DNA from 3 places in the Paenibacillus sp. BC26 genome. Region 1 is predicted to be linked to each of the others. Evidence: a T-box and tRNA genes for the amino acid it is inferred to sense, from the RefSeq annotation. Region 1 holds a T-box; the other regions hold tRNA genes.
The links. A T-box is a leader RNA that pairs with one kind of tRNA and senses whether it is charged. The one in region 1 lies ahead of gltX (glutamate--tRNA ligase), so its partner is inferred to be a tRNA-Glu.
Positions count from the first base shown of each region.

Region 2: it has a tRNA-Glu gene. The T-box ahead of gltX (glutamate--tRNA ligase) is inferred to sense a tRNA for this amino acid. The anticodon was not compared.
Region 3: it has a tRNA-Glu gene. The T-box ahead of gltX (glutamate--tRNA ligase) is inferred to sense a tRNA for this amino acid. The anticodon was not compared.

Region 1 is NZ_FPAD01000001.1:2,694,428-2,701,527, forward strand. Features, by position in the region: gene BM412_RS11755 (GNAT family N-acetyltransferase) at 1-313, opposite strand, end outside; gene BM412_RS11760 (VOC family protein) at 423-818, opposite strand; gene BM412_RS11765 (serine hydrolase domain-containing protein) at 1,062-2,291, opposite strand; gene gltX (glutamate--tRNA ligase) at 2,671-4,335, opposite strand; T-box leader at 4,411-4,651, opposite strand; gene BM412_RS11780 (hypothetical protein) at 5,011-5,640, shown strand; gene BM412_RS11785 (DinB family protein) at 5,926-6,435, opposite strand; gene BM412_RS32890 (YcxB family protein) at 6,653-7,100, opposite strand, start outside.
Region 2 is NZ_FPAD01000002.1:320,296-327,395, reverse strand. Features, by position in the region: gene BM412_RS17865 (histidine kinase) at 72-1,841, shown strand; gene BM412_RS17860 (response regulator transcription factor) at 1,819-3,480, shown strand; gene BM412_RS17855 (LLM class flavin-dependent oxidoreductase) at 3,483-4,529, opposite strand; tRNA gene BM412_RS17850 (tRNA-Glu) at 4,799-4,873, shown strand; tRNA gene BM412_RS17845 (tRNA-Lys) at 4,879-4,951, shown strand; tRNA gene BM412_RS17840 (tRNA-Leu) at 4,991-5,072, shown strand; gene BM412_RS17835 (HAD family hydrolase) at 5,196-5,846, shown strand; gene BM412_RS17830 (GH36-type glycosyl hydrolase domain-containing protein) at 5,995-7,100, shown strand, end outside.
Region 3 is NZ_FPAD01000002.1:332,056-339,155, forward strand. Features, by position in the region: gene BM412_RS17885 (Gfo/Idh/MocA family protein) at 1-338, opposite strand, end outside; gene BM412_RS17890 (Gfo/Idh/MocA family protein) at 360-1,349, opposite strand; gene BM412_RS17895 (Gfo/Idh/MocA family protein) at 1,346-2,377, opposite strand; gene BM412_RS17900 (helix-turn-helix domain-containing protein) at 2,536-3,372, shown strand; tRNA gene BM412_RS17905 (tRNA-Leu) at 3,559-3,640, opposite strand; tRNA gene BM412_RS17910 (tRNA-Glu) at 3,677-3,751, opposite strand; tRNA gene BM412_RS17915 (tRNA-Ser) at 3,833-3,923, opposite strand; tRNA gene BM412_RS17920 (tRNA-Asn) at 3,932-4,007, opposite strand; gene BM412_RS17925 (SprT family protein) at 4,036-4,515, opposite strand; gene BM412_RS17930 (hydrolase/acyltransferase) at 4,614-4,967, shown strand; gene cmpA (cortex morphogenetic protein CmpA) at 5,092-5,226, shown strand; gene BM412_RS17940 (Tex family protein) at 5,313-7,100, opposite strand, start outside.

The DNA of each region.
Region 1 (7,100 bases):
AGCTTCTTTTCTTTACCGCTGTTTCAAAGAACCGCAGCATGTTTGTTCCGAGCCCAACTCTAGCATATGGCTTTGAATCATCCAGATTAACCGCGATCCCATTCAAATTAATGACTGCATCATTTCTCTTCGACGGACTTCCATAGCAAATACCAACCACTTCACTACCAACCACTGTTACAAGGTACAAGTCAGGATCACTTTTCACCCGTTGCATAAAATCCTCAAAGTTCTCTACATCCAAATACTCGCACTGAAATGCATGCGCTTGTTCATAATCACTTTCCTCGATTAATCGTATCTCTTTCTCCACCAGGCAACCCTCCGTATCGATAATACAATTTCAGATTATCTAAAAGTCCAAGGCTCGGAATTCGGGACTTCGGCGCATTGCAGCTTTAAACGGAAGCCCGGATGCTTCATTACAGCACCTGTGCAATCTCCCATACATGCCCGTCCGGATCGGCAAAACAAGCTGTTCGACGCCCCCAGGGGCGCGTTATCGGTCCATTCAGTACCTTCACACCCCGCACTCCCAGCTCATCGCATACCCGGTCAACGTCCGGCACTTGGATCGTGAACTGAAACCGCGCGCCATCCCCGCTGCACCCAACCTGCGCAGGTTCAATCAACTCGCGGGCTTCCGACTGTTTTAAGAGATTGATGCTTGTATTGCCAAAATCGAACACGGCGCAGCTTTCATCTTCATATAGGATCGCAAGCTTGAACGACTCTTGGTAGAATGCCTTCGACCGTTGCAAATCTTCCACAAACAATGTGATTTCGGTAATTTTGTTCGCCCAGTCAGTTGTCGCCATCCGCATTCGCCTCATTTGCATTTATTTTACAATTCTATCTGGATCATACGTATTGCCCTTTCCATTGTCAATGCTAATAGAAGCTTCGCTCATCTGCCCATTAGCATAATGAAGGCCGCCGAATCGGTAGTTCGGCAGCCTTCAAGTAGTTTTATTGAGCTATCGTTCCTCGTTAGCTGAACAAACGGGATAACGTAATGCAATTAACGTTTCAATTACTATGAGCCCGAGAGGGCTCGGTTATCAGTCTTCGATTGCCTGATAGACCGTGGTCCAGAAGTCGTGTATCAGCCGCGCTGAATCCGGGGTGGACATCCCGACCTGGGTGAGCAGGATTCCCGTGAGCTGGTTGGTCGGGTCAGCATAGGTCGAGGTGCCGCTTCCTCCGTCCCAGCCGAACTGGCCGATAGGCGCGTAGTCACCGCGGTAGGTGCGCACCGCCATCCCAATGCCCCATCCGCCGTGCTGCCCTTGGCCGAATGACACATGGACATTGTTGGTGGCCATAGCGTGCCGGGCTGCTTGCTGCTCCGGCGCGAGGCGGTTGGTCGTCATCAGCTCGACGGCAGTCCGGGACAAGATCCGTTCGCTTCCGTGCATCCCTTGATTCAACAGCATTCGGAAGTAGGCATGGAAATCATCGACGGTGGAGACCAGCCCCCCGCCTCCGCCCTGGAACGCCGGAGGCTGGCTGTAGCGTCCGCCAGCAGCTTCATCCCACACATTAAACTCTCCGGTCTGCGGGTTAGGCGCATAGAGGGGCGGCAGCCGATCGATCTTGTCGGCAGGCACGTGGAAACCCGTGTCCTTCATGCCAAGGGGGTCAAAGATACGTTCGCGCAGGAACGTCTCAAACGACTGGCCTGTGACCCTGGCGACCAGCACGCCGAGTAGATCGTTGCTGATGTGGTATTGCCAGCGTTCTCCGGGCTGGTACATCAGCGGAAGCGTGCCAAGTCGGCGCATCCACTCATCCGGCTCAGGCATCGGATTCGGTAGATCAGGCGTCAGGCCTTGCTCGAAGATTGCGCTCATGATCGGAGTGCCCAGCGAAGTTATATCCATCCCGAGCCCGAACGTGGAGGTCAATAGATCCCGTACGGTGATTGGACGCCTTGCCGGCACGGTGTCGTCGAGCGGGCCGTCGATTCGTTTCAGTACACGCCGGTCGGCGAGTTCCGGCAGCCATGTCTCTACCAGGTCATCCAGCCGCAGCCTGCACTCGTCGAGCAGGACCATCGCCGCCGCGACCGCAACCGGCTTGGATGTCGAAGCCATCCGGAAGATCGTGTCCCGGCGCATCGAAGCGCCGCCGTCATGGCGCATCGTACCGATCGCTTCGACATGCGTCTCACCGTTCCGGTTAATTAAGGCGACGAGACCCGGAATCTTCCCGGAATCGACATGAAGTGCCAGCACGTCGTGCATTCTGCGCAGCCCTCTTTCGGAAAAACTGCTGTTTATTTGCTCCATCTTCTTTTGCATGGGGTCTCCCTCACTTTTTTAAGTCCTATTTTTACAACTTAAAAAATCCCTTTCTTGCTTGAAAGTCCAATGGATTATGATCGGGGGCGCCGACAACGCTTGCATCGCTAATAGGTCGGTAACTGGATTTGCGCTTTTACATGTTCACCTCTTTCTCGATTGGAGTTTTCTGCAATTTCCAGTCCATAAGATGCTAGCAGTATTTTCCAAATACGGCAATGAGAATAAAGGCTTAATCGGCTGACATGATATGTCAAAAAACCGTAAAAGAATAAATATTATTCGGACACTTGCAACTCGATGATACGCTGCTACCTCTCACTAAACAGCGAGGTTTTCACTATCTTCCAAGGATGAGAAAAAACGCTCAGCCCAAACCGATAAACTGGTTCAGCCTGGCACGCACTCGAGCGTCTCCCATAACATGCATCATATCGTACAAATCCGGCGTCATTGTTCTGCCCGTCAAAGCGACTCTAAGAATCATCGCCACGTCACCGACATGCCCTGGATACTGTTCCGGATTCTTCTTGTACGTTTTGGCATCCTTGGCGAATCCGAGTTGCTCGCCTATTGCCTTCACTTTGCCAAACCAGCTGTCCCGGTCATCCTGCAAATCAAGTGTTTGCGCGTATTCACTAACGACCTGCTTCGCTAGTTCCAATGGCATTGAGGCAGGCAGCGCGTCGTAGCCCGCTGCTATCGACTTACTGAACGATTCGTCGAAGAAGTACGCGTACAAGTCTTTCACGTCCGACCACTTGGCAATATCTTTCCGCGGCTTCTCCACCGCGCGGCCAATTTGGAAGATCGCCGTCGCATATTCACGATTGGCAAGAAGCGTTGCTTCCAACTCCGTATCATGCGCCGCCGCCCATGCTGCTGTGTGCTCGAATACTTCATCTGCACTTAGCCGGGCTATAATGCCCTTGCTGATGTCCATGAGCTTATCCATATCGAATAACGCGCCGCTCACGTTCATCTTGTTCATGGCGATTATGAATTCTGAGTATGGCGCTTCCGGCTGGCTCACCCGCCACTCCTCATAATTGGAATTAATGAGCGTCATTAAGTATTCCGTAATTGAAATCCCCGGATAACCTTTCTGCTCGTAATAGCTCGCAGCTGCATCGCGATCTTTACGTTTGCTGAATTTGCGCTTTGAGGCACCGTCCATCTTCATCAGCGGAGCCAGGTGTCCGTATTCCGGTCTGCGGAAGCCAAGCATGTCGAATAGCTGCAGGTGAATCGGAACTGAAGCAAGCCATTCATCACCTCGAATCACATGTGTCGTACCCATCAACCAATCGTCCACTGCATGCGCGAAATGGTAGGTCGGAATACCATCGGACTTCATGATGACGATGTCCTGTTCATTCTCTGGCATTTCAATTTCGCCTTTGATCAGATCCATGTACTTGATTCTTCGATCCGGCAATCCCGGCGATTTCAACCGGACGACATACGGCTTTCCAGTCGCCAGCTCCGCTTCAATCTGCTCCAACGTCAGATTGCGATGAATGGCCCATTCGCCATAATAGCCTGTGTTGAGCTTGGCAGCTTGCTGTTTATCGCGAATTTGCTGCAGCTCATCCGTATTGCAGAAGCAAGGATAGGCTAATCCTTGCGCAATTAGATTCTTAATAAAGACATGGTAAAGGCTCGCTCGTTCGGTTTGCTTATAGGGGCCGTATTCCCCTGCCTCATCGCCATCCGCTGTCGGACCTTCATCCGGATAAATACCGCAATAACTTAGCGAATGAAGAATATCGCCAATGCTCCCCTCCACTTCCCGCTTCCTATCGGTATCCTCAATCCGCAAGTAGAAGACGCCGCCGCTCTGATGCGCAAGCCTTTCAGAAATGAGCGTGGCAAAGATGCCGCCAATCGTAAGAAATCCGGTCGGGCTAGGCCCGAACCGTGTAACCTTGGCTCCTGCTTTCAGTCGTCGCGCGGGGTAACTGGCCAGAACGTCCTCCGGCAGTTTCTCAATAGCTGGAAATAAACGCTGGGCAAGCTCGGTTTGATTCATAATCGCTCCTTCTTTCTCTTCGGGATTTCAAACATTAAACTGTCAGACAATAAAAAAAGCCCTTCATCCTCATTAAGCAAGGACGAAAGGCATCGCTTCCGTGGTACCACCTTGATTGGGTCAATGGACCCACTCATAGATGCAGCATTTAACTGCGACATCTCTCCTATAACGGGAAGACCCGCCAGACTTACTCCCTCTTTCAGTCTGATGCTCCGAGGCTTCTTTCATCAAGCTCAAATGCCCTCTTCCACCACCATACAGGGCTCTCTGCAATTCGAAGACTTGTTTACTCTTCCTCATCAATCGCTTTTCTCGAATATATTTGGTTATCAAGTAAGGTAGCATAAGGCTGATTCAACGTCAAGGCGAGGTACGCCCGAAACAACTTTATGCAAGAATGGGAATACTCGATTCGCTGGCTTCTCTAAGACTTATCCCACCCAAATAGCGCCTTTTCAAACTTCGACCTATTCAGCAAATAGACGATTGCAAAGAAGAACGGTACTGAGCCTAGCGAAGGGCGAATAGTACCATCCGCCGTCCATAAAAGGGTACACAGCATAACTATCAACAGATTCGCGACAATATACTTTCGAAGTAGTTCCATGATATCCCTCATACAATGTGATTTATCACTATCGTATTCAGCATAAAAATCAATGGTGATACTTATTGCTCTCGCTGATCTGTTGGGACCCCGTTCTCGCTTCAATGGTACTGGCGCTTGCCGCATGCTCGGAGAACAAAGCCGCGAACTCGGGAAACGATGAAGCGCCAGTCGTGACCGGAACCGCCCAACCGACGAGAGATACGGCGGCGGACCCGGTGTCCGGGTCGGGGGGGACGCCTGCCGAAAAAACATTCGAACTGGAACTGGAAGGCATGAAGGAAGAAAAGACGGCGGTGCTTGCCGAAGGCAATGGATATTCCCTGTATGTATTCGATATATTCAACTTTGATGCGACCAACGACAAGCTGATGATGGATTTCGACGAAAATTACAATGTTGAAATTGAGAAACTGCCGGCGGACTATAATTTGGATGAATTAAAAACGGTAGCGGAAGCCGTACTGTCGGAACTTGGCGAGGTTCACGAGCTCCAGGATAACGAAATTCATCCGTTGATGCAGGATGCCCTGCTTGTGCTGAAATCCGGCGCCAGCGACCTGACCAAGCAATATATCGTCAAAGACATCGGAGGTAGTACTTATGCGTTCAAAGTCAACAAGCCGCAAGGCGAAGCGAGCGACGGATTCGAGACTCACGCCTATCTGATGCTGAATGCTATCGTAACGCAATAAAACCTGCGTAAGGCGATCCTCCGGTCCTCTTATTGGCAGGATCGGAGAGTATTTTTGAATCCTGCCGCGAAAATAAGTATCGGGAGTAAGAACCCTCCAAGTCTGGAGAGTTCTCTTTATGAGTAATAAATGTACCACTTGCAACCTCTTAGTTAAACTATCGTGCCCGTTAGCTTAACGATGTATATCAGTTGAGAACGTTCCAAACTGGACGGGAAGGGCGGGTCATAAAGTAAGGACGGAAGCCGCGTTGTCCGCGCAAGCTCCCGTCCCAATCTTCCGGGACTATCTCAAGTAACGATTACGGATGACCCCCATGTGATGAAGTTCGTGTCCTGCGATGCCGTACGCGAGGGCGCGCGCCGTAATGCTTACGTCGTTGGCAGTGCCCTTACGGGACCACGCCTCCGCCGGTAACCCGCGCAACAGTGTGATTGTCGATTGCCTAACCGCCCGATAGTCTTCGGCCGATTGCACGATTGTCCAGCTTCCGAAAGGAGACATGAATAATTCCTGGTCGAATCCGGGTAGTGGCGTCTGGTCCCCTCTTGCGAACCGGAGCAGGCGGTAGGTCATGACGCGTTCCCCGTCTGCGATGTGGCCCACGACTTCCTTCAGCGTCCATTTCCCTTCCGCATACCGATACGAGCCCTGGCTTTCGGACAAAGATGCTAGCAACTCGGTCATTTGCTTTTCCTGGGCGAGCAGAATGTCGATGATGTTGCCTTCCGGCACCAACCGGATATACTCGCCGGAGTCCCCGGCGTATTCTTCTTCTGACGGTCTTTGGTTCATGTGTAGTCACCTCTCTATGGAGATAGAAATTATAGCACTCTTCATAACTTTTAAAGCATATTGTTGCCATGCCTAGATTAATGCATTAGTTTGAAGTGTTTTGGCAACCGTTCAAGTATCGTTCCCGTTAGTTGAACCGCGTCGGCATAACCTCCCGCCACAGTGATGCTGTGTTAGCTGAGGTTACTAACATCTTGACTAATGCCAAAATATTTATTTATTTATTTAATTTCTTTTTGACGAACTGTACAAATTCCACCTCTGTTTTCTTATCCACAAATATTCTCTTCGGGATAATAGAATATGCTTTCTTCGCATAATATAAGTAAATAAACCCATTTGTTTCTCTAATATCAATATAATAGCTCCATTCGAATTCAGACCGATTGTTTCCTAAAACAAATAAAATTTTATCTTCATTAAACTCCAAATAATACTCTTGATGATACTTGGGAGTTCTACGATATATGATTCCAGGAATAATGACCATTCTGAGAAAAATAATAACAATAAATAGAACCCCAATAAACAACAAAAAAGAATAATAAACAGTAGTTTTATAACTAATTATTAGATATAGAGAGATTGAAATTAAGAGTAATGAGATCAATAAATCAATTACCAGTCTTTTATTACTTATAAAATTCTCCCTTAATGCTTGTTTG
Region 2 (7,100 bases), on a different contig from region 1:
CTCATGACATAATTAGCGAGGAAATTGTACTTCCGAGTATGAGTTGAGCAGGTGTGGATATTATGAACTTCATGAATAAGTTGGCATCGTTGAAAACGCCTTCTATTTTTATAAAGCTGTTTCTTACGTTCTTCCTGGTTATTACGCCTCTTTATCTCATTACCTTGCGAATTAACGTGAAGGGATCGGACGGAATCCGGTACGAAATGTCGGAGTCTACGATGGCCAGAACCGATTATTTTATGAATATGCTGGAGAGTGAGATTGGTCGGATATCGGATTCGCTTCCGGAATATGTCGTCGATCAGGATCTTCAGAAACTAAGTTCCATTGGTGATGAAATTAGTCAGTACGAACGAATAGTACTTGTAAACGCGCTGCAAAGACGGCTGTACTTAATGAAGTATTCCAGCCTGTATATATCCGCAGCCAAAGCTTACATTCCCTTGATCGGAAGGACGGTCACGCAGGCTGATTTCGATGAAGGTATCAATGAGCCGGAATTCCAAGCCTTGAGGAAGCAGAATAGCGGCGGCCCAATCATTTACTGGAACGATCGATTGTTTCTGAGTCTGGCGTATCCGGCGAATGTGAAACGAAGCCCATTGTTCGTGCTCGGCATCGAACTGTCGACTAAGCAGATACAGGACATGCTTTACACCGTAGCAAGACCCGGTCAAGGGAATGCGGTACTTATTAATTTGAAGCAGCATTGGGAGATTGGCGATCAGAGGAACAAAATCGAGGTCGAGGAAATTAAGTCGTTTTTACAGAGTCAGCAGGACAAGGATGTTCAGAGCGGCTTGACGACCATGAGCCTTAATAAGAAGCGAACCATCGTATCTTATCGATTCTCACCCGCGATCAATTCTTATCTCGTGACGTTTACGCCGGAAGCCTATATGCTCGGTCCGTTGACAACGCTCAAAAACTGGTTTTGGGTGATGTCCAGCGTTTCCGTCATCATCATCCTATTTTTTTCCTACTCCATTAATAAAGTGATCCTGCGTCCGATGAGGAAGCTTATTTACGCCTTCAATCGAACGTGGGACATTCACACGTATCCGATCTTGCCGGACAATCGAAAGGATGAGTTCGGTAATCTATACCGGGGATTTAACAAAATGGTAGAGCGGTTAAGATGCTTGATCCAGGAGGTTTATGAGCAAGAAATCAGAAGTCAACGCTCAGAATTGAAGCGACTGCAGTCACAAATCAACCCGCATTTTTTATTTAATTGCTTCTTCGTCATGTCTCGGTTGATCAAGAGAGTAGATACGGAACAAGCCTATAAATTCTGTATGTATATGGGTAACTATTTCCAAATCGTAACGCGTGACAAGACGGATGAAATTCCGTTGGAACTAGAAATCAATCATGCTCGGACCTATGTGGATATCCAGGCTGTTTGTCTGGGTGATCGAATAAAAGTCGAGTTTCAGATACCTGAATGGATCGTAAACGAAGGGACCGTCATTCGCTTTGTCCTTCAGCCAATCATCGAGAACGTGTACAAGCATGTTTTTGAGCATCAAGAAGGCGATGGGAATCTATGGATTCATTTTGAAAAGAACGGCGATGAGATTTTCATGCATGTGGAAGACAACGGCAATGGTTTGGGTGATTCCATGATCGAACGATTGAACGGGAAAATCACCACTGAGATGGATGAAATCGATAGCTCGATTGGCATCGTTAACGTTCACAGACGCATTCAGTTACGTTACGGAGAGGACTGCGGTCTTACTTTTGCAAGATCTCGTCTTGGCGGACTGCACGTGCAGATTAAGCTTAAGACATGGCAGGGAGGGGAATCAGATGTATCGATCGCTCGTCGTTGACGATATGCCCATCGTAGCAGATGGCTTGATAGAGCTGCTGCAAGGCTTGACGCATTTAAACTTGAAATTGTATAAGGCATATTCGGGAACGAAGGCACTCGACATTCTGAGAACTGAAAAGATCGATATCGTGCTGAGTGACATCAAAATGCCCGGTATGCAAGGCATTGATCTGCTAAAAGAGATTAAGGTGAGCTGGCCAAACTGCAAAGTGATCTTTCTAACGGCTTACGATGACTTTGCTTATGTGCGCAGCGCGATTTCGCTCGGTGGCTTTGAATATATTTTGAAAATTGAAGGGGACGACAAAATCGTCCGGACCGTTGAAAAAGCCATCATTAGTCTGAACGAAGAAAACGTCGCTAGAACGTTAATTCACGCTGCTGACAGGCATACGACTTTGGCCGATACAGCTCCACAGGAAGCCTATGCATGGGAGTTGCTAAGCGAAGAGAAAACGAATGAGACCGACCTAATTAACGCATTCGTGGGGATGAACCCCTCTCTTCGAGCTGATTTGCCTGTGCAGATGGTGATGGGGAACTTTAAAGAGTGGGACTGTGTGAAGGATCAAGATAAGGCTGGGCTGCTCGCCACCGTTCAAACTATTATTGAGCAATATACGGGGGACTGTGCCCGTTTATTTATGAGTAGCAGCGATGATTCTCAGTTTCTGCTCCTCATTCAAGAGCATGGCGAAGGTTATGACGGGGCTGAACCCGTTTCCTTTATTCGCAACAAGTTGGAACCGATTCGCCAAACATGCCGAAAATTACTCGATATCCAGATCGCTTTTGTTCTGCACGATTTACCGGCAGGTTGGAGTGGGTTTCGTCATGTTTTTGAGAATTTGAAGAAGGATATCGTCCGTGGAACAGATAGTTCATTGGGAATGATTGAAACGGGAGCACTTAGTGAAACTACCGTACAATCGGACAAAGATGAGAGCGGTACGAACTATTTTCAGTTGTATAAAGTCCGGTTGCTAGACAATTATTTAGCGAGTGGAAACGAAGTTGATTTTACGAAATTGTTTCATGAGTTGAAGGCTTTTCTATTAGAGGATTCGACGTTTCGGCTGCACAAGTTGGAATGCCTTCATGCGCTTCATGCCATTCTTGTATCGAACATCATGGCTTGCCAAATGACGGATGAGCTGGAGATGGCATTCGAGATAAATAAAAGGATTCACCTTAGCGGTGACGGATCTTGGGAAGAGCTGCAGCAATATAGGCAAATTGCATCTTCCATTTTCGAGTATAAGCGAACCATGGCAAGCGAGAATTCGCCGGAGTGGATCGATAAGGTGCATGCGTATATCGAGGCAAATTTGGCTGATGATCTGACACTTCCTATGCTGGCCTCGCAGGTGAACTTTAATCCTTCTTATTTTTCCCGATTCTATAAGCAGAAGACGGGGATTTCGCTATCTGATTACATCGCGGATATTCGTAATGCAACGGCGAAGGAATTGTTGAAGTGCAACAAAATTAAAATTCAAGATGTCGCCATGAAAGCCGGCTATCAATCGAGTATGGCGTTTATTCGGTTTTTCAAAAAGCAAAATGGGATGACACCTCAGGAGTTTAGAAGAAAGATGTCATCTGCCATTTTTGTTTCTGACGCGAACAATAAATAGTTTTAGGCTTCCAATCGAGCAAGCTCCTTGCGCACGATAGGTGCGACTTTCGTGCCAAGCAGCTCGATGGCGCGGAGTGTTTCTTTATGAGGCATCGTGCCGACGTTCACATGAAGGAAGAAACGCGTCACGCCTAAGTTCTTGCGCAGGAGAAGGATCTTCTCCGCGACATATTCGGGGTCGCCTACGTAGAGAGCGCCTCGCAGACTGCGAGCTGCATCGAAAGTGGCACGACTGTAAGGCTGAGTCCAGCCGCGTTCACGCCCTATAACGTTCATTTGGGCTTGAGTCGGGAGGAAGAAGGCATCAGCGGCTTGTTCCGTTGTATCGCTGACGAAGCCGTGAGAATGTGTCGCGATTTGCAGCTTGGCTGGATCATGGCCTGCTCGAACTGCCGCTTCCTTATAGAGATTAACTAATGGTGCGAAGCTCTCCGGCATGCCGCCGATAATCGCAAACGCAATGGGCAGTCCAAGCATCCCGGCTCTTACTGCGGATTCCGGATTGCCGCCGCTCGCGATCCAAACCGGAAGCGGATCTTGAACGGAGCGAGGATAGACGCCGAGATTTTGGAAAGCCGGTCGATGGCCGCCGCGCCAGCTTACTTTCTCGGAGGCGCGAATCGCTAACAGCAGCTCCAGCTTCTCTTCAAATAATTCATCATAGTCATGCAGATCATAACCGAATAACGGGAACGATTCGATAAACGAACCACGGCCGGCCATGATTTCAGCACGCCCGTTCGAAATGCCGTCCAGCGTTGAGAAGGCTTGATAGACACGTACAGGGTCATCCGAGGACAGAACGGTCACCGCGCTTGTGAGTCGGATGTGCTTCGTCATAGCTGCTGCGGCAGCGAGCACGATGGCAGGCGCAGAGCCGGCATAATCCGCGCGATGATGCTCTCCGACCCCATAGACATCAAGCCCAACCTGATCGGCGAGAACGATTTCTTCAACCGCGTGCCGCAATCGCTCCGCGTGGTTAACGGCTTTACCGGTCGTAAGATCATTGGTTGCTTCTAAGAACGTACTGATTCCGATTTCCATATTCGCTGTGGTAGTAGTGGTGGTCAATTTGTTTCTCCTCCTTTATTAGTACTAGTGTACTCAGATGTGCGAAAGAAAAACAAGCTAATATGGAATAGTTAGTAGGATTTTGGGGGAAGGTATCGGTGCGCAGGAAGCAAGATTATTTGGGTATAATTGTAAAATATATGAACTAAAATAAATCGCAAAATAATACTTGCTATTGCCGTATGGTTTAGATATAATAACACTTGTCGTTTGAAAAGCATGTCGAAAAACGACGATAATTAGGCCCGTTGGTCAAGTGGTTAAGACACCTCCCTTTCACGGAGGTAACAGGGGTTCGAGTCCCCTACGGGTCACCATTTAAGAGCCATTAGCTCAGTTGGTAGAGCACCTGACTTTTAATCAGGGTGTCGTAGGTTCGAGTCCTACATGGCTCACTTTTACCTCATTCGATATGGACAATCACATATCACTTCGCGGTCGTGGTGGAACGGCAGACACACCATCTTGAGGGGGTGGCGCTCACAAGGCGTGAGGGTTCAAATCCCTCCGACCGCATCCTAAGAGAAGCCTGAAATTCCTTGATTCATAAGGGATTTCAGGTTTTTTGCCGTTTCTGCTTCATCCGATTCTGATATGATGGATATGATTCCCTTTATTTAACAAGGAGGAGTTCTCGTTATGTCCATTAAAGCTGTCTTATTTGATTTTGACGGTACACTTGCAGACACATTGCCCTTATCGTTCAGTGCCTTTAAAGCCGTGTTTAAACAGCATGATCATAGAGAGGTTACCAACGATGAGCTGATATCCATGTTTGGTCCCACGGAAGAAGGCATTATTGCGGAGAACTTTACAGCCCAAGCCTCCGTTCTACAAGCTATTGAGGATTATTACGCGTTGTATGAGAAAGGGCATTATAATAATTTTCCCGATGAGCAGGAGCTGATAGATTTACTTCAACACTTGAAGGAGCAAGGCGTGAAGATCGGAGTGATTACCGGAAAAAGCAGACGGGCGTTTGTGATCTCTTCCGAGGCTTTACAATTACGACGGTTCTTTGATGTCACGATAACGGGCGACGACGTCGACAAACCGAAACCGGATCCCGAGGGTATTCATAAAGCGCTGCAGCAATTGGGTATAGATAATGCGAGTGCCATATTTGTTGGAGATAGTAATGCTGACATCCTCGCGGGGAAAGCCGCGGGGCTTCGAACATACGGAGTCCGTTGGTTATCCACTTATCAGAGTTCCGTATATGATCGCATACCGGATGGCGTCTTTAACCGTGTGGCTGAATTTTATGAGCTTCTTGAGACAAAACAGTAATTCAGGGCATAGGGAGAAGTGACGCGGGTAGAGGTCGCTTCTCCTTTTTTTGTAAATTCCGGCATGCGAGAATGCTGCCGATTATGGTATTATATAGTTGGTGATACGTTTCACCAACCGAATAAAAGTGAAATGAGAGTGGACAAACGTGAATAACTCAGTCGAAACGAGCAAATCTCTTTCCAAAATCTCATTAAGTGGTGGTGGCCTGCAGTTTACCTTTTTGAACAGCGGTGACCTGTACCAGGCTTCACACGGAGATGTACTTATCAATCAAGTTCTCTCGAATGCCATCGATGGATCGTTTAACAATGTGTTTCTACGATTATTCGCCGAAGACGGGACGATTACGGACGTTGTTCCACTGCTGGGCATTCGATCCCAAAGCCGCTTTGCATATTCAGAGCATGCTGCCGTCTGGGAGGGCTCGGCGAAAGGCGTTTCCTACAAGGTTGTTTTCCGGTTATCGGATCGCGGCATCTGGTTCTGGGATATTGCCTTAACCGGTGACGGTGTTCAGGCGGATCTTGTGTATGGACAAGATATCGGCATAGCCAATCGCGGCGCTGTTCGTTCCAATGAATCTTACGTGTCGCAATATATCGGTCATTCCGTGTTCGAGGATTCGAGCAAAGGTTATGTCATTTGCTCCAGACAGAACCAACCGCAGCAAGGGAAATTCCCGTATATACAGCAAGGGGCGCTGACAGGTGCGATTGGTTACGCCACGGATGGATTCCAGCTGTTCGGATTGTCGTACAAAGAAACCAACGAAGCGGCAGGTCTAAAGCAGCCATCATTAGCGAATGAAGTGTACCAATACGAGTTTGCTTATGCAGCGCTGCAAACGGAACGGATCCAATTGAAAGGTTCAGCTCGCGCCGTGTTCTATGGCTTGTATAAGGACAATCATGCCGATGCGGTTGCTGCGCTTGAATATGGTGACGAGATTGCGGAAGCTTGGGCATGGGCGGATTCAAAGTCGCCGTTGGAAGCTGTTCAAGCGGCGGAGAAGGTTTCGCTTCATTCGACGATTGGACAGCCGCTCATGTCGGCATCGCTGACCGAAGCCGAGATTGAGGAGCGTTACCCATCGCGCCAACAGGAAGAATGGGATGGAGAGACATTGCTGTCCTTCTTTACGCCTACGCATGAGCATGTTGTCCTTAAGGAAAAGGAGCTTCGCGTAGAGCGCCCGCATGGCCATATTATGATGACCGGCAATAACGATCGGATGAACGAGCAGGTTCTGGC
Region 3 (7,100 bases), on a different contig from region 1:
ATTTCGATGCATTCTCGCGGGTCCGGCGACATCGGTTTCTCGAGCAGAACATGATAGCCCTTATTGAGAGACTGAATCGTCGGCTCGTGGTGCATACGATCCTGTGTACAAATCATCATAATATCCGCTAGTTGCGGCTGCTCGAGCACTTCTTCCCAAGAAGCAAAGCATTGTTCTGCGGGTATATGATGTTCTTGCGCAAACTTCTCGCGTCTTTCTTTATCCGGCTCGGCTACTGCGACAAACTTCAATTCATGCGGGTAATCGAGCGCATAAGGCGCATAGCTTCGAGCACCCCGGGATCCTGCTCCAAGAAGTACAGCTGTCAATGGTTTCATGATCTTTCCTTCTCTCTACGTTTACTCTAAAGATACCGGTTGCCCATTCGCTGCTGATTTGTACCCAGTTAAGGCAACTATCGTTGAACGCAAGCCATCTTCGCCTGTAATGGGCACCTGTTCGCCATTCAGCAAGGCATGGACAAAGGATTCTACTAAGAGATCATCCATGGAGTCTCCCCAATAGGTCCATTCACCTTTGCCGGTTTCTTCCCTATACAGATCATTTTTTTGCGCAAAACCATCGATCGAAAGCGTCCCCTTTGTCCCAATGACCGTCATGGTGACATCTCCCCACGTAGGGAAGGCGGAGTTCCGTGACCAGCTTGTATCCAAGACGCCTACAGCCCCATTTGCGAATTTGACATGGATCATTCCGGCATCGTCAATATCGATCTTTTCGTGAAATAACGTGGCAGCATAGGCGTATACTTCTTTCACTTCAGACTGGGTAAACCAATTCATTAAGTCCATGACGTGAACGGTATGATCTAATAAAGCTCCGCCGCCGGCAAGCTCTTTTTGAAGGAACCAGCCTGAAGGAAGTGAACCGCGATTAGTTCCCTTAATGGCTAAGATTTCGCCAATCTGGCCATGATCAATGGCTTCCTTTGCTTTAATAACAGCTGCCAAGTAGCGGCAGGGAAACGCCGTCATAAGCTGGACTCCGTTTTCTTTACACGCAGCAATCATAGCTTCCATCTCTGTAACGGAGAGGCCAAGAGGCTTTTCACAAAGCACATGCTTACCGGATCTCGCTGCTGCTATGGTGATCTCTGCATGGCGGCTGTTTTCCGCACAGATCACAACCGCATCCACATCTGCGGCCAGCAAATCCTGATACTCCTCAAAATAAGGCAGTTCGTATTTGCCGATAACGTTCTCAACGCGGCTATAAAGCTCGTCCGCGATGCCAACGACTTCGACATTGGCCATTGCCCTAAGTGCATTCAAATACGAATGAGCATGGCCATGAGCAAAACTAATCATTCCGATTTTTAATCTCTTCATGGTGTTACCTCCCCTGGCGCCATGCTCCGTTGCAGATGGACACATTTGCCTGTTCGTACAGATTCCAGTGCAGCTTGGGTAATTTCTAACGCTTTATAGGCATCGTTCTCAGTTACGATTGGTTCCGTGCCTTCTCGTATGCATTGGATAAAATGGGCTAATTCCAAGTTATAAGGGCTAGTGAATCCAGGACTTTGAGGTACTTCCGCGAAACGTCGGTCTTCCGAGTCGGAAGGCGCTTTGCAAATTTGCAAGGAGCTGTTTTTCTGACTGTCGCTGCGAATAATGCCTTTGCTTCCGGCGATTTCTACAGCTGTTTGGAAAGGACCCTGATAGCCCCAGAAAGCTTCCAGATTCGCAACGGCTCCGCTTTCAAACAGCAGCGTAACCAATGCGTAATCAATGTCATCCGCACGTTGGTTTAATCCATAGACAGACTTGACTTCGCCCATCGCAGAGCGGAAGAAATCAATATCGTGAATCATGAGATCGGTAATAACGCCGCCACTTTTATCATCATCAAAGAACCAACGTCCGGGGTGAGAGCCAATGCGTTTGGCATGGACTACACCAATACGCCCTAGTTTCCCATCATCGATCACTTGCTTCATTTGAACGTATTCAGGGAAAAATCGCACAACATGTCCGACAAATAGCCGAACGCCATGTTGTTCACAACTGCGGATCATCTCTGCCGCATCTTCTAGATGTAACGCAAGCGGTTTTTCACAGATCACATGCTTGCCGGCAGCGGCTGCTTTCAATGTAAATTCTTTATGTAGATAGCTAGGTAATGTCACACTGAGAATATCGAATTCTATTTCTCGCAGCATGACGTCAAATGAGGCAAAAGCCGTTGCTCCCGTCTTATTGGATAGTTCTTGCGCTAAACTGAAATCGATATCGCAGACGCCTACCAGCTTTACATCCGGGATATTCATGTAACCGCGGGCGTGCACATTTCCGAGCCCCCCGCAACCGACAATGGCTGCTTTCATCCTGCTCCACTCCTTAATTTCATCTTTCATAACGACTAACTACGCTATATGATATACATATTGTCGCTTAGCCGAAATGCGGGCATTTATGCTTTTTATATCCAAATTCGTGCTTACTGAAAGTGTGGTGTCGAGGTATCATGCGTATTTTCAAAGAACCGATCCCTTATCAAAACCCTTCACTCTGCATGAAAGTGTGGAGATTTACGGACTCAAGTAAAGAGCCGACGCGCTCAAATACCTGGCATTATCACAATGAGGTTGAGTTCATATTAGTCGAGAAGGGAACCCACGAAATTCAAACACCGAATCATACCTACACGCTTAATGCCGGAGATGTGATGGTGATTGGATCTTCTCAACTGCACACGGGAAGAAAGCTCAGTGACAACGATCTCAGTTACATTGTGCTTCACATTGACTTCCGGCCCTTTTTCGATCCGGCCATGATGATGTACTATCGGCATTTCCTGGAGATCCTTCATCCCCTAGAGAAACTGAATTACATTTTCCAGGAAAACGAAAGTGTGCGAAAAGACATTGCGAGGATGATCTCTGAAACACATGCAGAGGTTATGGATAAAAAGAAGGGCTACGAAATCGCGGTTAGTATGCATATCAAGTATTTGTTGTTGATGCTGCTTCGCTATGATACGCGTGAGCTGTTAACGTCACACTCGCATGTGGATGCGGATGTAGACGTGATTCGATCACTCGTCACCTATGTGGATGAACATTTGACAGAGAAAATAGACATGGGAGCGGCAAGTCAACTTGCTGGCATGAGCTACTCCTATTTTTCGAAGTATTTTAAAAAGAAGATGGGATCGTCCTTTACGGATTATGTGAATCAAAAACGAATTTCTAAAGCGGAACGACTGCTCGTTACCGAAAACCGCAGTGTAAACGAAATTGCCGAGTCCGTAGGGATCGAAAATATGGCTCATTTCTATGAGCTGTTCAAGCGATTTAATGGATGTACGCCGAAGCAATATGTAAGCAAGATGAATGGGAGGATAAACTAGAGCTCTGCTAGCTGTTCACTAAACAGGCATACCGATCTATCTATAGCTACAACCTACAACAGCCCACACCATGAAAGCATGGTGTGGGCTGTTTGACGCTTAATGAAAGGTTTCCATCATTATTCCATCTGTTATAAAACAAAAAAACCCTTGAATATCAAGGGTTTCATGCTTATAAAACTGGGATGCGGTCGGAGGGATTTGAACCCTCACGCCTTGTGAGCGCCACCCCCTCAAGATGGTGTGTCTGCCGTTCCACCACGACCGCGAAGTGATATGTGATTGTCCATATCGAAATTAAAAATGGTGACCCGTAGGGGACTCGAACCCCTGTTACCTCCGTGAAAGGGAGGTGTCTTAACCACTTGACCAACGGGCCTCTTGTTGCTAACTCCTTCTCGCTGCTAACGAGATTGGAGAATTGAATGTCCACTAATAAGTGCGTTCCATTCAAAAGAAATGGCGGAGAGAGAGGGATTCGAACCCTCGCACCACTTACGCAGTCTAACCCCTTAGCAGAGGGTCCCCTTGAGCCACTTGGGTATCTCTCCAAAAGTAATGGCTCCCCGAACAGGACTCGAACCTGTGACAACTCGATTAACAGTCGAGTGCTCTACCAACTGAGCTATCAGGGAATAGTAATGAGTGACAAGAAATAATGTATCATGTCTTAGAATTGAAGTCAAGCTTATAAAGCAACAAAATTCCACGGCATTTTCCGCATGCATAGCGGCGCGGATCGGTCTTTCTTTTGCGCAAATACTCGGTCCCGCAGCTGCGACAAACGAGCTTAAATCGATAGGGTTCCTGCTTGCGTTTTACCCCTTCCGGCAGAGATTTGCAGAATCGCGTTCCGCCTACTTTCGCCAGCAGCTGCTTGAAATCCGCATCTCGATGCTGGTATCCGCGCTTCAATATATGCAAATGATAATGGCATAGCTCGTGCTTGATGATCTTCTCGGTTTCCTCTTCACCGTAATTGGTCAATTGATGAGGGCTGATCTCGATATTGTGCGACTTCGTAAAATAGCGTCCTCCCGTAGACTTCAATCTACCGTTAAAGGTCGCTTGGTGCCGAAACGGAATCCCGAAATACTGCAAGGAAACCCGTTCCACCCATTCCTGTAGCTGATTATCCTGCATCTGATGCGCTCCCTTGAATTTGTAACTCATAATACTTGAATTTTAAAGGACGAATACGCTACACTGTCAAGTAGTAAAGATTGAGGGGAGAAGCTGTCATGCCAGAAATGCGTTATATCATAATGAAAAACGGACAAGACATCTCGTTCGTGGAAATGCCTGCCTCGCATGCGTATCAATTAAGCGCGCTTAATTTGCGCCTGCATAAAGAAATCGACAAGCTCACCGCTTCCGAAGTGCCGGTACTGCCTTACGCGATTGCTGAATGTGCGGATGCAGAGCTTCATGACAAGTCCATTGTCATCCACTCCGGCCTTGACTACATGAATCAGCTGGAGAAGGATTTCTCATCCGTTCAAGAGAAATCGTATCCGCTTATCTCGCTGCTCACTGAAATTCGCGCTTTGCAGGCACAATTAGAGCAGTGGTACGAGGAAGAACTCGACATCTAAGCTTCGACTTCGCGTGTTTTTTGCAAAAACTTGAACATTCGCGCCAGTTGGACCTGCACGGACATTCGCCCACTTCCATACACTTATTAGTACAACAAGTGATGGCTGGAAGGAGGGCGAAGCTATGCCGCAATGGCTGTGCAATCAACTGATGCGCGCTTTTCTGAAGAAAGACCACAGGCAAATTCGTCTATTGAACGATTGCTGGTATTTCTACCGTACGAGTCAACGGCCTGATGAGGATTCCGCAAGCTTGTAAGCGATTTTGTAGAAAAAGGGTGCTATCTCTTTGCAGTGACGCTAATGTCGTGACTGCTCGAAGATAACACCCTTTTTGCCGTGCCGTTAATCCGGCTTGCGCATCGTCAGACTGACTCTGCCTTTCTTAAGGTCGACGCTAAGCACCCAAACCGTAACGGTGTCCCCGACGGATACGACATCCATCGGATGTTTCACGAATTTGTTGCTCAGCTGCGAAATATGGACGAGCCCGTCATTCTTAATGCCGATATCGACGAAAGCGCCAAAGTCGATCACGTTGCGGACCGTGCCGTGCAGTTCCATACCCGCCGTCAAATCCTCGATGCTAAGTACGTCCGTGTGGAATATCGGTGCCGGCAGCTCTTCACGCGGATCTCTGCCCGGGCGCAGCAGGCTGTCCACGATATCTCTCAGCGTCGGAATGCCAACCCCTAGCGTCTGCGCGACCTCTTCGGTATGAATAGCGGAAATGGCCGCTTTGAACGCGTCTGTTCCCAATTGATCCAGCTTCAAGCCAATCGCCTTGCAGAGCTTATCTACGACGGCATAAGATTCCGGATGAATCGGCGTACGATCGAGCGGATTGCTGCTCTCCGGTATTCGGATAAAGCCGATGCACTGCTCGTAGGTTTTGGCACCGAGTCTTGGCACGCTCTGCAATGTTTTGCGATCGCTGAACTTGCCCTTCTCCTCGCGATACTTGACGATGTTCTTCGCCGTTGTTGCATTGATCCCCGCTACGTAAGACAGCAGCGATGGAGACGCAGTATTCACATCGACTCCGACATGGTTAACCGCAGATTCCACGACGCCGCCAAGCGTCTCTTCCAAACGTTTCTGGCTGACATCATGCTGATACTGGCCAACGCCGATCGCTTTGGGCTCAATCTTCACGAGCTCAGCAAGCGGATCCTGCAAACGGCGCGCAATCGAAACCGCGCTTCGCTCGGCGACATCCAGCTTCGGGAATTCCTCCGCAGCAAGCTTGGACGCCGAGTAAACGCTCGCCCCTGCTTCATTAACGATTATATACTTGAGTGCATCCGCTCCAGGGAGTTTCGCTTTCTTGCGTTTACCGATTAACTCCGCGATGAATTGCTCCGTTTCGCGTGAAGCTGTACCGTTTCCGATGACGATCAGCTCGACTTTGTATTGGTCGATCTGGCCGCCAATCAGCTTCTCAGCCTCGGCCACTTTATTGTGCGGCGCCGTCGGGTAGGAAACGGCTACTTCAAGCAGCTTGCCCGTTTCATCGATGACAGCCAGCTTACAGCCTGTCCGGAAGGCCGGGTCTACGCCAAGCACGACATTGCCGCGAACCGGCGGTTGAAGCAGCAAATTGCGCAGGTTAGTCGAGAAGATGCTGATCGCATGCTCTTCCGCTTTGTCCGTCAATTCGCCGCGCACTTCGCGTTCGATCGATGGAGCGATTAATCTTTTGTAAGCATCCTCAATCGTTTGCAGCAAGATGGTGCGGATAGCCGGCGCTGTCTGCGGTCGAATCAATTGGCGGTCGATATAGTCATGGACTTTATCCGCCTGCAGCTCCAAGGTAACCCGAAGCACTTCTTCACGCTCCGCGCGGTTGATGGCAAGCGTACGATGCGGCGGCAGCTTCTTCAGCGGCTCTTGATACGCATAATACATCTCGTACACCGTCTCTTGCTTGGCATCCTTAGCTTCGGTCCGCATAATGCCTTGATCGAACGTATAACGACGCACCCAAGCGCGAATCTTGGCATCGTCGGCAAGCTGCTCGGCAATGATGTCCATTGCGCCTTGAAGCGCGTCTTCGGCTGTCGGAACGCCTTTTGCTTCGTCTATGTAACGTGCAGCCTCGCGTGCCGGATCTGCTTGACGCGGCTGCGACAG